DNA from 3 places in the Rhodopseudomonas sp. WA056 genome. Region 3 is predicted to be linked to each of the others. Evidence: predicted binding sites of a transcription regulator. Region 3 holds the regulator's gene; each other region holds the start of a gene.
What was found. The regulator PhoB, encoded in region 3, activates phosphate uptake and scavenging genes when phosphate is short. The targets are predictions, from matches to a motif close to TGTCATNNANCTGTCAT.
Positions count from the first base shown of each region.

Region 1: a site for PhoB is predicted at 2,501-2,517, ahead of DU475_RS19775 (DUF2794 domain-containing protein). Genes of this name have one in related genera too.
Region 2: a site for PhoB is predicted at 1,466-1,482, ahead of DU475_RS04870 (esterase-like activity of phytase family protein). Genes of this name have one in related genera too.

Region 1 covers NZ_QPFS01000125.1:2,616-7,485, forward strand. The annotation lists gene acnA (aconitate hydratase AcnA) at 1-1,171, shown strand, start outside; gene DU475_RS19770 (DUF1223 domain-containing protein) at 1,352-2,107, shown strand; gene DU475_RS19775 (DUF2794 domain-containing protein) at 2,528-2,896, shown strand; gene DU475_RS19780 (GNAT family N-acetyltransferase) at 3,017-3,547, opposite strand; gene DU475_RS19785 (Bax inhibitor-1/YccA family protein) at 3,704-4,495, opposite strand; gene DU475_RS19790 (ABC transporter permease) at 4,843-4,870, opposite strand, start outside.
Region 2 covers NZ_QPFS01000013.1:39,841-44,710, reverse strand. The annotation lists gene DU475_RS04880 (methyl-accepting chemotaxis protein) at 1-270, opposite strand, end outside; gene mbfA (iron exporter MbfA) at 403-1,374, opposite strand; gene DU475_RS04870 (esterase-like activity of phytase family protein) at 1,549-2,907, shown strand; gene DU475_RS04865 (hypothetical protein) at 3,103-3,441, opposite strand; gene DU475_RS24040 (methyl-accepting chemotaxis protein) at 3,525-4,870, opposite strand, start outside.
Region 3 covers NZ_QPFS01000173.1:2,745-7,614, reverse strand. The annotation lists partial or broken gene pstC (phosphate ABC transporter permease subunit PstC) at 1-687, shown strand, start outside; gene pstA (phosphate ABC transporter permease PstA) at 688-1,551, shown strand; gene pstB (phosphate ABC transporter ATP-binding protein PstB) at 1,548-2,372, shown strand; gene phoU (phosphate signaling complex protein PhoU) at 2,396-3,112, shown strand; gene phoB (phosphate regulon transcriptional regulator PhoB) at 3,186-3,899, shown strand; gene DU475_RS22265 (GcrA family cell cycle regulator) at 4,251-4,760, opposite strand.

The DNA.
Region 1 (4,870 bases), on a different contig from region 3:
CCCGCTGCCGGAGGAGATCTCGAAGTCGATCAACGACAACGGCATCGTCGCTGCGGCCGTGCTGTCGGGCAACCGCAACTTCGAAGGCCGCGTCTCGCCCGACGTGCAGGCGAACTACCTCGCTTCGCCGCCGCTGGTGGTGGCCTACGCGCTGGCCGGTTCGGTCACCAAGAACCTCGCGGTCGATCCGATCGGCACCGGTCGCGACGGCAAGCCGGTGTACTTGAAGGACATCTGGCCGACCACCAAGGAGATCAACGCCTTCGTCAAGAAGTACGTCACCTCCAAGGTGTTCAAGGCGCGCTACGCCGACGTGTTCAAGGGCGATACCAACTGGCGCAAGATCAAGACGGTCGAGAGCGAGACCTACAAGTGGAACATGGGCTCGACCTACGTGCAGAACCCGCCGTATTTCGAGGGCATGACCAAGCAGCCCGAGCCGATCACCGATATGGTCGACGCCCGCATCCTTGCGCTGTTCGGCGACAAGATCACCACCGACCACATCTCGCCGGCCGGTTCGATCAAGCTGACCTCGCCTGCCGGCAAGTACCTGACCGAGCATCAGGTGCGTCCGGCCGACTTCAATCAGTACGGTACCCGCCGCGGCAACCATGAAGTGATGATGCGCGGCACCTTCGCCAACATCCGCATCAAAAACCACATGCTGAAGGGCGCCGACGGCAACATTCCGGAAGGCGGCCTGACCAAGCACTGGCCGGACGGCGAACAGATGTCGATCTACGACGCCGCCATGAAGTACCAGGAAGAGAAGGTGCCGCTGGTGGTGTTCGCCGGCGCCGAATACGGCAACGGTTCGTCGCGCGACTGGGCCGCGAAGGGCACCCGGCTGCTCGGCGTCCGTGCCGTGATCTGCCAGAGCTTCGAGCGCATCCACCGCTCCAACCTCGTTGGTATGGGCGTGCTGCCGCTGACCTTCGAAGAGGGTACCTCCTGGGCCTCGCTCGGCCTCAAGGGCAACGAGAAGGTCACGATCAGGGGGCTCGAGGGCGACCTCAAGCCGCGGCAGATGCTCGAAGCCGAGATCACCTCGGCCGAAGGCAAGCGCAAGCGCGTGCCGCTGCTGTGCCGCATCGATACGCTCGACGAGCTCGATTACTATCGCAACGGCGGTATTCTGCACTACGTGCTGCGCAAGCTCGCGGCCTGAGCCAGGATCGCGGCCGGCGCGATCTCAGCCAATAGGCGCAGAAGCCTCACTGCGAAGTGAGTGGTAGGTGAACGGAAGGCGGCCTATGCAAAGGGCCGCCTTTTCGTTTTAAGGCTCCTCGATGGACGGCGGCGTGCTGCCGTCCCGAAGCACTCGGCAAAGGCGGTTCGGCAAACGACGATGGATGGTGTTGGTGGATTTTCGCGGTGGTCCGGCGCACTCGGCTTGTGCGTGACGATCGCGACGGCTAACCTTGCTGCCGCCGAGCCGCGCGCCGTGGTCGAACTGTTTACTTCGCAAGGCTGCTCGTCCTGTCCGCCCGCCGACAAGATCATCGGCGAACTCGCCCGCGATCCGTCGGTGATCGCCCTCAGCCTGCCGATCGACTATTGGGACTATCTCGGCTGGAAGGATACCCTGGCAGACCCTCGCTTCAGCGCCCGCCAACGTGCTTACTCGCAAGTGCGGGGCGATCGCGACGTGTTCACCCCGCAGGTCGTCGTCAACGGTTCGGCGCATCTGGTCGGCAGCAATCGCGCCGGCATCGACGCGGCGATCAGGACCACCGACAGGGTGGCGGGCGTGATGGCGGTGCCGGTGTCGCTTGCGGTCGAGGGCAACGAGATCAAGGTCTCGGTTGCGGCCGCGCCTCGAGGTGAGACCGCCAAAAGCGGTGAGGTCTGGATTTGTGCGGTGTCGAAAGCGGTCCCGATCGAGATCGGGCGCGGCGAGAACCGCGGCCGGCAAATCACCTACCACAACGTGGTGCGCAATCTGCTGAAGGTCGGCGACTGGAGCGGCGCGGCGGAGCATTGGGCGGTGCCGCTCGAGAACGTCGTCGGCGACGGCGTCGACGCGGCTGCCGTATACATCCAGAACGGTACGCGGGAGAAGCCGGGCGCGATGCTCGGCGCCGCGTTCACCTCCCTGAACTGACCCCTCCCCAACTCGATCAAGTTCGGTGGCGGGCGAAGTTCCAGCGCCGGGCGGCGAGAACCCGCCACGATGGCCGTGCGACGCGGACCCCAATCGAGGCGGCGGCACAAACAAAAAAGGACCAACTTGCGTCGGCCCAGGAGGGGGATTGAGGTTCTGCGTACAGGCCCGATCCCAACTGCTTCGGGGGGCTGGGGGCTGAGGAATCCGAAACCGAGGGGACCGGGCCAACGCAGTGATGGTGTTATCGCAACCGGGCTTGGCGCGCGGTTGGCGAAAATCGGGCGGCAATAAGAATTCGGCTAACGAAGCCGTGAGATCGGTTCGGCGATCGGCTGGTTTGCGAGCGTGCTGCTTTCGATCCCCTTGCGGCCGTGCGCGGCCGGCGCAATCATGTCAGCGTCGTGACAGGAGGCGCCGATGGATCTGATTTCCGGGGAGGCTGATCCCAGCGAGAGCCGCGCAGCGGAGCGCTCAGGCGCAGCTCCGCTGCAGGGACGGGTGACCTTCAACCGCCTGGAGCTCAATCGCATCCTCAATCTCTACGGCCGGATGGTGGCTGCGGGCGAGTGGCGCGATTACGCCATCGACTTCCTGAAAGATCATGCGGTGTTCTCGATCTTTCGGCGCGCGTCGGAAGTTCCGATCTACCGCATCGTCAAGGATCCGCGGCTGGCACGCAAGCAGGGGGCCTATTGCGTGATCGGCGCCTCCGGCCAGATCCTGCGCCGCGGCCACGAACTCGATCGCGTGCTGCTGGTGATCGATCGCAAGCTGGCGCTGGTGTGACCTCCCTCCGTCATTCCGGGGCGGAGCGTAGCGGCGAACCCGGAATCTCGATCGTTGCTGACAACCTCTGGATTCCGGGTTCGCTCACTTTCGTGAGCGCCCCGGAATGACTCCTTTGGATCAGGCTTCCGGCACCGTCCTGCCGCCGTCCCCCAGCGTCCGCTGCATCAGTACCGAATCCAGCCAGCGACCGAACTTGAAGCCGACGTCGGTGTGGGTGCCGATCGGCACGAACCCGGCCCTGCGGTGTAGCGCGATCGAGGCCGCGTTGGCGGAATCTCCGATCACCGCGATCATCTGGCGGAAGCCGCGGCTGGCACAGATCGCGACCAGATCGTCCAGCAGCGCGCTGCCGATGCCGCGGCGGTGCGCCGCCGGCTCAAGGTAGATCGAATTCTCCACCGTGAAGCGATACGCCGGCCGCGGCCGGTACGGCCCCGCATAGGCGTAGCCGGCGATCGCGCCATCGGCTGCCGCAACCAGATAGGGAAAGCCGGCGCCGGTCAGGGCTTCGAACCGCCGGGTCATCTCGGCGAGGTCGGGCGGCGTCAGTTCGAAGGTCGCGGTGCCGAACCGGACGGCCTGCTCGTAGATCGCAGTGACGGCGGGCAGGTCGGCGGACGTCGCCGGGCGGATCAGGACATTGGACATCGGCTGTCTCGGGCGGTCGCGACAGGGTGAGGCGGCGCCGTCATACGCTCCGTGCGGGCGCGTGGCCACCGTCTCTCGCGCAATGCTTATCGTCCAAAACAAAAGCCCCGGCGCAGGGCCGGGGCTTCGATCCGTCGGGGTCTCCGTCGGAGACCGTTATTCCTTCTGTCCGAGCAACTGCAACAGCAGCGTGAACAGGTTGATGAAGTTCAGGTACAGTGACAGCGCGCCGGTGATGGCGGCCCGCTCGGCAACTTCTCCGCCCATCGAGCCCGCGCCGTAGATGTAGTCGTTCTTCAGCCGCTGGGTGTCCCAGGCGGTCAGGCCGGCGAACACCAGCACGCCGACCACCGACACGATGAACTGCAGCATCGACGAGGCGACGAACAGGTTCACCAGGCTGGCGATCACGACGCCGATCAGGCCCATGATCAGGAACGAGCCCATCCCGGTCATGTCACGCTTGGTGGTGTAGCCGTAGAGGCTCAGCGCACCGAACGCCGCCGCGGTGATGAAGAACACCCGGACGATCGAGGTGTGGGTGTAGACCAGGAAGATCGACGACAGCGAGATGCCCATCAGCGCCGAGAACGCCCAGAACAGAAGCTGTGCGGTCGCCGGCTTGAGCCGGTTGATGCCGAAAGAAATGACGAACACCATCGCAAGCGGGGCGAGGATGAACACCCACTTCAGCGGGCTGACGAACATCGCCACGCCGAACGAGGTCAGCATGGTGTTGCCGACACGGGCGGCGGCTGCGCCGGCGTCCGTGGTCACCGCGCCCATATAGACGCCGAGCGCGGCCAGACCGGTGATGGCCAGGCCGATCGTCATGTAGTTGTAGATGCGCAGCATGTAGGCGCGCAGGCCGGCGTCGACGGTCGCGGTTTCGACGCGTCCGGCGGCCCGGCCGAAGGGAGAAGCGTAGTTGCGGTCCAAGTCCGACATGGTCGAGATCCCGAGTTTTGTCTGGCCGGTCGCGAAGGGTGGCGAGCGCCAGTACTAATTTATCCCGGACGGCGATCGAGCAAACTGCGCGGACTTCGAGGTCGACCCAAAATCGAGGTTGAACCCAAAATTAACGCCTGTTCATCGGGCCGTCCGACCCATGCTGATATGTGGGAAACTAACACGGACCGGGCAAGCTTTAATGCGCGGCTGAATGTCGCTCCGCTCCGGAGGGTAAAGAAACCGGCGTCCGACCTTGGTCGAAAGTGGCCGTTTCAAGCCTGTTACAGGCCGCCCGGAGCGGTGCGCCAGCGCGCCGCGCAGCCCGATGCCGCGCCGCTGCATACTCACAAATTTCGCAAAACGGAAGCTGGT
Region 2 (4,870 bases), on a different contig from region 3:
GAACGCGTGCGCCATGTTCCGCGCGGAATCGAGTCCGAGGTCGAGTTCGGCCTTGATCACCGCGGCTTCGGAATTGGCACGATTGAGCAGGCTTTCCTTGGTCTGCTGATCGACCAGCTTCATCACTTCGGCGGCAACGTAGCGATGGGTGCTTTGCGCCGACAGCACGCTGTAGCCGATCAGGATCAGGCTGGCGCCGGTCAGGCAGAGGCCGGCGACCAATGCGATCTTGACCTGAATTTTGCGGATGGACTTGAACGAGAACGACATGAGGAACTCCTGGGAGAGCCTCAGACTGATCGCCGGCTGTTTGGAATTGCTTAAGCAAACGCCTCGTGCGGCTACGAGGAAAGCCGGGGTTCAGACCACGACTTAGGTCCAAGACCGCAGGTAGCAGCTCGACTACGCGCCGCCGATCAGGATGCCGACGCCGAGCACGATGACGCCGCCCAGCACGATCTGGAACACCGCGTGCAGGAACGGCGTGTCCATGTAGCGGGCGCGGACGTAGGCGATCACCCACAATTCGACGAACACCACCAGCGCGGCGATGCCGGTCGCGATCCAGAACGCGTTGGCCCAGCTATCGGGGACGAGATACGGCAGCGTGTGGCCGAGGCCGCCGAGCGTGGTCATCAATCCGCAGATGCTGCCGCGCAGCCAGGGCGAGCCGCGACCGGTCATCGAGCCGTCGTCGGACAGCGCTTCGGCGAACCCCATCGAGATCCCGGCGCCGATCGAGGCGGCAAGACCGACCAGGAAGGTCGGCCAGTTCTGGTGGGTGGCGAAGGCGGCGGCGAACAGCGGCGCCAGCGTCGACACCGAGCCGTCCATCAGGCCGGCCAGACCGGGCTGAACATATTGCAGCACGAACATCCGCCGCGCCGCGTGGTCCTCGGCGCTGCGGGCATCGGGGGTGAGAATCTTGTCGGTGAGCTGCACCGCGCGCTGCTCGTGGCGCTTTTCGAACTCGGCGAGATCGGTGAGCAGCTTGCGGATGTGGACGTCGGTGGCGCGTTCGGCGGCGCGCTCGTAGAAGCGCTGCGCCTCGAACTCCATCGTCTCGGCCTCTTTGCGGATGCGATCGAGCGGCAGGTTGCGAGTCAGCCAGATCGGGCGGCGGCGGATGAAGCCCTTGACGTCCTGGCGGCGGATCGGCGGCAGGTTGGGACCGAACCGCTCCTCGTACATCCGCAGCAGCATGTGGCGGTGGCCCTTTTCCTGCTGGGCCATCTCGGTGAACACCCGCGCCGAATCCGGATAACGCTCGGCCAGATCCTCGGCGAAGGCGAGATAGATCCGGCTGTCCTCCTCCTCGCTGGCAATCGCCACCGCCAGGATTTCGCGTTCGGTCAGCTCGGAAAACGCCTTCATCGCACTGCTTTTCAATTTAGAACGCTTCTAAATAGGCTCACGCCCCTCGACTGTCAAAGCCGCGGCGTCGACCCGCTCGCAAATCCCCGACAGTCATCGCTGCTTCATCGATCCGTCAGGCCACTGTGACCTCGCGCGGCCACAAGACCGCTTTCCATCACAGGAGGCTGTTTCATGCGAAAACTACTGCTCGGTTCGGTCGCGGTCTTTGCGCTGGCGACGTCCGCCGCGCTGGCGCAATCCGAAGGCGAATTCCCCGCGACCCTCGCCGGTCACGCGATGCTGCCGGCGGCGTCGTTCATCGACGCGCCGCAGGACGCCCCGGACGATCTGAAGACGTCGGGCAAGTACACCACCGGCAAGCGCATCGAAGCGCTCGGCAGCATCGAGGGCAAGTCCAACGGCCGACCGACCGGCGTGTCGCTGCCGTTCAAGGGCCAACCGCTGCAGGGCCACTCCGGCATCAAGAAGATGGATGACGGCAGCTTCTGGGTGCTGACCGACAACGGCTTCGGCTCGCGCTACAATTCGGCCGACACCATGCTGTTTCTCAGCCATCTCAAGATCGACTGGGCCGGCGGCAAGGTCGACCGCGTCGCCACCGTGTTCCTGCACGATCCCGACAAGAAGGTGCCGTTCCGGATCGTTCACGAGAACACCGACAAGCGCTACCTGACCGGTGCCGACTTCGACCCCGAGGGCTTTCAGATCATCGGCGACCGCATCTGGATCGGCGAGGAATTCGGCCCGCATTTGATCGAGGCCGACATGGCCGGCAAGGTGCTCGGCGTGTACGAGACCACCGCGGACGGCAAGCCGGTGAAGTCGCCGGATCATTGGTCGGTGCAGTCGCCCGGCGCGCCCGGCGCCAGCTACAACGCCGCCGTCAACCTGAAGCGCTCCAAGGGCTATGAAGGCTTCGCCGCCTCCAAGGACGGCAAGTACCTGTACGGCCTGCTCGAAGGCCCGCTGTGGGACGCCGACAAGAAGGACTGGGAGAAGGTCGACGGCAAGGAAGCCGCGCGGATCCTCGAATTCGACGTCGCGCAGAAGAAGTTCACCGGCCGCTCCTGGAGCTACGTGTTCGAGCAGAACGGCAACGCGATCGGCGACTTCAACATGATCGACGACAGCCACGGCCTCGTCATCGAGCGTGATAACGGCGAAGGCACCAAGGACAAGGCCTGCCCCGAAGGCAAGCCGGGCACCGACTGCTTCGCCGATCTCGCCAAGTTCAAGCGGGTCTACAAGATCGAGCTGACCGAGGCGAACGCCGGCAAGCCGGTGAAGAAGATCGGCTTCATCGACCTGATGAAGATCCGCGATCCGGACAAGAAGGCGAAGAAGCCGCTGACCGACGGCGTACTGGCGTTCCCGTTCTTCACGATCGAGAACGTCGACAAGGTCGACGACCGCCACATCATCGTCGGCAACGACAACAACCTGCCGTTCTCGACCAGCCGCGAACCGAACAAGGCCGACGACAACGAGTTTATCCTGCTCGAAGTCGCCGACTTCCTCAAGGCGAAGTAAGCGTCACAGCCGACATAACCACTGCGTCGTTCCGGGGCACGCGCATCAGCGCGTGAACCCGGAACCTCGCGGTGATGATCCGAAGCGTTACTTCAACATCTCCAGATTCCGGGTTCGCTCGCTAACGCGAGCGCCCCGGAATGACTTTTGCGATGGGAGGCGCCGCTTCGGCACTCGGAGCAGCGCCAGTCGCCCTCAGGCCGGCGGCGACATCCAGCGCGTCAGCCGCGCGAACACGCCTTTCGGCGGCAGCGCCGGCGGGGTGTCGTCGGCGGATTCGAGGCGGCCCAGAAACTGTTCGAGAAACAGCGCATCAGAGGTTTCGATCACGACGAAATCACCATCGCCGGTCGAGACCGTGTAGACGTAGCGCAGGCTTGCTGCGCGCGGCATCGCGCCTGCGCCGGCCAGATCCTTGGCGATGCTGACCCCGTCCGGATCGATGTCGCGGGCGATCAGCGCGCGCGTCAGCCACGCCAGATTGCCGACGAATTCAGGTTCGAAAGCGACGGTGCCTTGCAACATCATGGGCATGCGCTGCCTCTCGTCCTTCACGCATCCCCCCCAGCAGAGAATTGTCGGCGCTGGAGGCCAAAAGGTTCAAGCCCGCCGCACGATCAGGCGGCGCGGATCTTGCGCAGGAAGTCGTCGACTGCCGATTGCAGCGCACCCGACTGGCTGTCGAGCGCCCGGGCATGCGACAGCACGTCTGAAGCCGCGTCACCGGTCGCCTGAGCGGCTGAACTGACGCCGCCGATATGTTCGCTGATCTCGCTGGAGCCGGCCGCCACCGACTGGATGTTTCGCGCGATCTCCTGGGTTGCAGCGCCCTGCTGCTCGACCGCCGTCGCAATCGCCACGGTGATCTTGTTGATCTCGCCGATCGTCGCGGTAATGCCCCCGATCGACTCCACCGCGCTCGCGGTCGAGGACTGCATCGCCGCGACCTGCGCGGAAATCTCTTCGGTCGCTTTCGCGGTCTGGCTCGCCAGCGCCTTCACCTCGCTCGCCACCACCGCGAAGCCGCGGCCGGACTCGCCGGCCCGCGCCGCCTCGATAGTGGCGTTGAGAGCCAGCAGATTGGTCTGCGACGCGATCGAATGGATGAGCTGCACCACCTCGCCGATCTTCTCGGCGCCGACCGAGAGCTGCATCACCGTCTCGTTGGTCTGTTCGGCATCGCTCACGGCCTTGCCGGCGACCGAGCGCGACTGATCGACCTGACGGGAGATTTCTTGCACCGAACTCGAGAGCTGCTCGGAGGCCGATGCCACGGTGCCGACCATTTCGGATGCGGAATCGGACGCGGCACCGACCGCCGCCGCACGCGTCGAGGCGTCCGCCGCGGTCGAGGTCATCGACTGTGCGGTCGTTTGCATCTGCCGGGTGGCGTCAGCGACGTTGCGTACCACGCCATGAAGGCTGCGCTCGAAATCGTCGGCAATGCTCTGCATCAGTGCGCTGCGCTCGGCCGCGGCGCGGCGCTGCGCTTCCTGCTCCTGCTGCTCGAGGCCGCGGATGCGGATCGCGTTGTCCTTGAACACCTGCACGGTCTTGGCCATCTCGCCGATTTCGTCGCGGCGATCGACGCCCGGGATCGGCGCGTCGAGCTGGCCGTCCGCCAGCGCCGTCATCCGGGTGCCGAGCGCGCCGAGCGGCTGGGTGATGCTGCGGCTGATCAGCCAGGCGACCAGGGCACAGACCACGCCGATGCCGACAGTGACGATACCGAGCCAGGTCAGGATCGGCTGCAGCTTGGCGTTGATGTCCTGCAAATACACGCCGGTGCCGACGAACATATCCCAACCGGGAATCGCGGCCGCGTAGGAGATTTTGCGCAGCAGTTCGGTGCTGCCCGGCTTCATGAATTCGTAGATCAGCGTCACGTCGCCCTTGGCGGCGACGCCGTCGCGCAGCTCACGGACGATCTTGCGACCGGCGGTCTCGACGTCGATACGGTTGG
Region 3 (4,870 bases):
GCCATCCCGGTCGGTCTCGGCATCGCGATCTTCCTCACCGAGCTGTGCCCGATGTGGCTGCGCCGCCCGATCGGCCTCGCCATCGAACTGCTGGCCGGCATTCCGTCGATCATCTACGGCATGTGGGGCTTCTTCGTGCTCGGGCCGTTCCTGGCCAATCATTTCCAGCCGGCGATGATCGCGCTGTTCGAGGGCGTGCCGGTGCTCGGCGACATCTTCGCGGGACCGCCGTCCTATCTCAGCCTGTTCAACGCCTCGCTGATCCTGGCCATCATGGTGTTGCCGTTCATCACCGCGATCTCGGTCGACGTGTTCAAGACCGTGCCGCCGGTGCTGAAAGAGGCCGCCTACGGCGTCGGCTGCACCACCTGGGAAGTCGTGCGCAGCGTCGTGATCCCCTACACCCGGGTCGGCGTGATCGGCGGCATCATGCTGGCGCTCGGCCGCGCGCTCGGCGAGACCATGGCGGTCACCTTCATTATCGGAAACTCGTTCAGGATCACCGGATCGATCTTCTCGCCCGGCACCACGATCTCGGCGGCGATCGCCTCGGAATTCGCCGAAAGCGACGGTTTGCATCAGTCCGGCCTGATCCTGCTCGGCCTGCTGCTGTTCATCCTCACTTTCATGGTGCTGGCTGCGGCGCGGCTGTTGCTGATGCGTCTCGAAATGAAGGCGGGAAAGTAAATGTCCCTCAACGCGCACAACAATCCGATCTATGTCCGCCGGCATCGCAGCGACGTGGTCGTCAAGGTGCTGTGCTCCATCGCCGCCGTGTTCGGCGTCACCTGGCTGGCGCTGATCCTGTTCACGCTGTTCTGGAATGGCCTCGCCGGTCTCGATCTCGGCGTGTTCACCAAGAGCACGCCGCCTCCCGGGTCGACCGACGGCGGCCTGCTCAACGCCATCGTCGGCTCCGTGATCATGACGGTGCTCGGCGTGGGCATCGGTGCGCCGCTCGGCCTGTTCGCCGGCACCTACCTGGCCGAATACGGCAAGTACGACAAGCTGACCTCGGTGATCCGTTTCATCAACGACATCCTGCTCAGCGCGCCGTCGATCATCATCGGCTTGTTCATCTACGGCGCGGTGGTGGTGACGATGGGGCGATTCTCCGCGCTCGCCGGTGCGCTGGCGCTCGCGGTGATCGTGATTCCGGTGGTGGTGCGTACCACCGAGGACATGCTGCTGCTGGTTCCGAGTTCGCTTCGCGAAGCGGCGTCCGCGCTCGGGCTGCCGCGCTCGCTGGTGATCCGCCGGATCGCCTATCGGGCCGCGCGCGCCGGTCTGATCACCGGCATTCTGCTCGCCACCGCGCGCGTCGCCGGTGAAACCGCGCCGCTGCTGTTCACCGCGCTCAGCAACCAGTTCTTCAGCCTGGACCTCAGCCGCACGATGGCCAACCTGCCGGTGACCATCAACAACTTCGTGCAGAGCCCCTACGACTACTGGAAGCAGCTCGCCTGGACCGGCGCGCTGCTGATCACCCTGACCGTTCTCGCCCTCAACATCGGCGCGCGTATCATCGGCGCGGAGAGGACCCCGAAATGACCGAGATCTCGATCGCGACCAATGTTCCCTCAGCGGCGATGCCGCCGATCGGCGCCCAGCCGGACGGTCCGCCCAAGATGACCGTGCGGGATCTGAATTTCTACTACGGCCAGAACCACGCGCTGAAGCACATCAATCTCGCGCTCGCCGCCAACCGGGTCACCGCCTTCATCGGCCCGTCGGGTTGCGGCAAGTCGACGTTGCTGCGGATCTTCAACCGGATGTACGATCTGTATCCGGGCCAGCGGGCCGACGGCCAGGTGCTGCTCGACAACACCAACATCCTCGACCCCAAGCTCGATCTCAATCTGCTGCGCGCCCGGGTCGGCATGGTGTTCCAGAAGCCGACGCCGTTCCCGATGACGATCTACGACAACATCGCGTTCGGCGTCCGTCTGTACGAGAAGATCTCCAAGTCGGAGATGGACGGCCGGGTCGAGAAGGCGCTGCGCGGCGCCGCGCTGTGGAACGAGGTCAAGGACAAGCTCAGCGCCTCCGGCCTCAGCCTGTCGGGCGGTCAGCAGCAGCGGCTGTGCATCGCCCGGACCATCGCGGTGCGGCCCGAAGTGATCCTGTTCGACGAGCCGTGCTCGGCGCTCGACCCGATCTCGACCGCCAAGATCGAGGAACTGATCGACGAGCTCAAGGAGCAGTACACGATCGCGATCGTCACTCACAACATGCAGCAGGCGGCCCGCGTGTCGGAATCGACCGCCTTCATGTATCTCGGGGAACTGATCGAGTTCGGGCCGACCAACAAGATCTTCACCTCGCCGAACGATCGGCGCACCCAGGATTACATCACCGGCCGGTTCGGCTGACGCCGCGGGCGAGGAGAACGGACATGGGATTCGAGCACACCACCAAGGCGTTCGACGGCGATTTGCAGGAGTTGACGCGGTTGGTCGCCGAAATGGGCGGCCTCGCCGAACGCCAGATCGTCGACTCGGTCGACGCGTTGATTAGGCGCGACGTCGCGCTGGCCTCGCGCGTGGTTGCGGCCGATGCCGAGATCGACCAGATGCAGCGCAGCATCGAAGAGCGCGCGGTGCTCACGATCGCCCGGCGGCAGCCGATGGCGATCGACCTGCGCGAGATCGTCGGGGCGATGCGGGTCGCGACCGATCTGGAGCGGATCGGCGATCTGTCGAAGAACATCGCCAAGCGCGTCAATGCCATCGACAGCGACTTTCATCCGCTGAAGCTGATCCGCGGACTGGAGCACATGACCGATCTGGTGCAGTCGCAGGTCAAGGCGGTGCTCGACGCCTACACGGCCCACGATCTGCCGGCCGCGATGGTGGTGTGGAACGGTGACGAGGAAGTCGACGCGATCTGCACCTCGCTGTTCCGCGAGCTGCTCACCTACATGATGGAAGATCCGCGCAACATCTCGTTCTGCATCCATCTGATGTTCTGCGCCAAGAACATCGAGCGGATCGGCGATCACGCCACCAACATTGCTGAGACGGTATTCTACATGATCGAGGGGCAGCAGATCATGGACAAGCGCCCCAAGGGCGACACGACGACCTTCGCGAACGCGACGCCGGGCAACTGACGTCGATCCCGCCGCCGGCTCCCGGGCCGCCGGCGGTGCACGAACCGGGACGAGGACTAAGACGAGGACGACGATGGCTGCGCGCATTCTGGTGGTCGAAGACGAGGAAGCGCTGACGACGCTGCTGCGATACAATCTGGAATCCGAAGGTTACGAGGTCGAGGCGGTGGCGCGGGGCGACGACGCCGACACTCGGATGAAAGAGCGAATTCCCGATCTGGTGGTGCTGGACTGGATGCTGCCGGGCCTGTCCGGCATCGAGCTGTGTCGCCGGCTGCGGGCCCGCCCGGAAACCAAGCAACTGCCGATCATCATGCTGACGGCGCGCGGCGAAGAAAGCGAACGCGTCCGCGGGCTCGCGACCGGTGCCGACGACTACATCGTCAAGCCGTTCTCGGTGCCGGAACTGTTGGCGCGGGTGAAGGGTTTGCTGCGCCGGGCGGCGCCGGAGCGGCTCGCCACCGTGCTGGCCTACGGCGATCTCGAACTCGACCGCGACAAGCGCCGGGTGGCGCGTTCCGGCCGGCCGATCGATCTCGGACCGACCGAATATCGGCTGCTCGAGTTCTTCCTCGAACATCCCGGCCGGGTATTCAGCCGCGAGCAACTGCTCGACGGCGTGTGGGGCCGCGACATCTACATCGACGAGCGCACTGTCGACGTCCACATCGGGCGCCTGCGCAAGCTGCTGAATATCGGCCGCGAACAGGATCCGATCCGCACCGTCCGCGGCGCCGGCTACGCCCTCGACGACCGCTTCGCCAAGGTGGAAGGCAGCCCATCGTAGTTGTTAGCAGGTTTGCGACGGAGGGTGGGTAAGGCGAAGCTTGCCCACCAAATCCCTCGTTTCAAACAGCGCTGACCGCGAACGTGATCTTGTGACCCGTGGGCACGACGCTACGCGCCCTTGCCGACCCGACCGCTTTTGCGATCGTTCAGCCGCGGCCTCAGCCCAACATCGCAGCATCACCCTCCGCGAAAGCGGAGGATCCAGTCTTGCAGTGAGTTGGGTGGGAAGTAACGGACGCTCTGGCATACTGGGGCGCCCGCTTTTGCGAGCGATCACAGTTTGGCAGGGTGTCGCGGCCCTGCGCTGCGCGAGCGCGGTTCGCCGCGGCGTTGGGCCGGCGGCGTCAGTCTAGCGGGTGGTCTTCGGCGCTTGGCGGCGGCGGTCGCCGACCGGCTGATAGGCGATGCGCGAGTGATGCGCGCAGTACGGCAGACCCGGCAGTGACTTGCCGCCGCAGAAGAAGAATTCGGGGCTCGACGGATCGCCGACCGGCCAGTGGCAGGTGGCTTCGTTGAGTTCCAGCAGCGACAGCCGCTGGTTCATTGGTACCACGTTGTCGAACGCGATCGGATCGGGCTCGGCCTCGACCTCGAAGGCGTGCGCCAAAGCGGTGTTGCCGCGCGCGACCGGGCGCGTGACCCTCATCATCTGCTGCACAGGGCGGGCCTTGCGCTGCCGCGGCGCCGCCGAGGTCGGGCTCTTGGCCCGGCCCGACAGGCCGAGGCGGTGGACCTTGCCGATCACGGCATTGCGGGTGACGTTACCCAGCTCAGCGGCAATTTGACTCGCCGACAGCCCGCCCTCCCACAATTTCTTCAACTGCTCGACGCGCTCGTCGGTCCAGGTCAATGCCGTCATAGTTCTATCCCTTCCTGCCAGCGGGCGCCGAGACTGGGGCGCGGAACCGCGGCTGTGAGGTCGTCAAAATCTCTGCTGTCAGAATCCCTTAGCGCTCGCCGGACGACCCC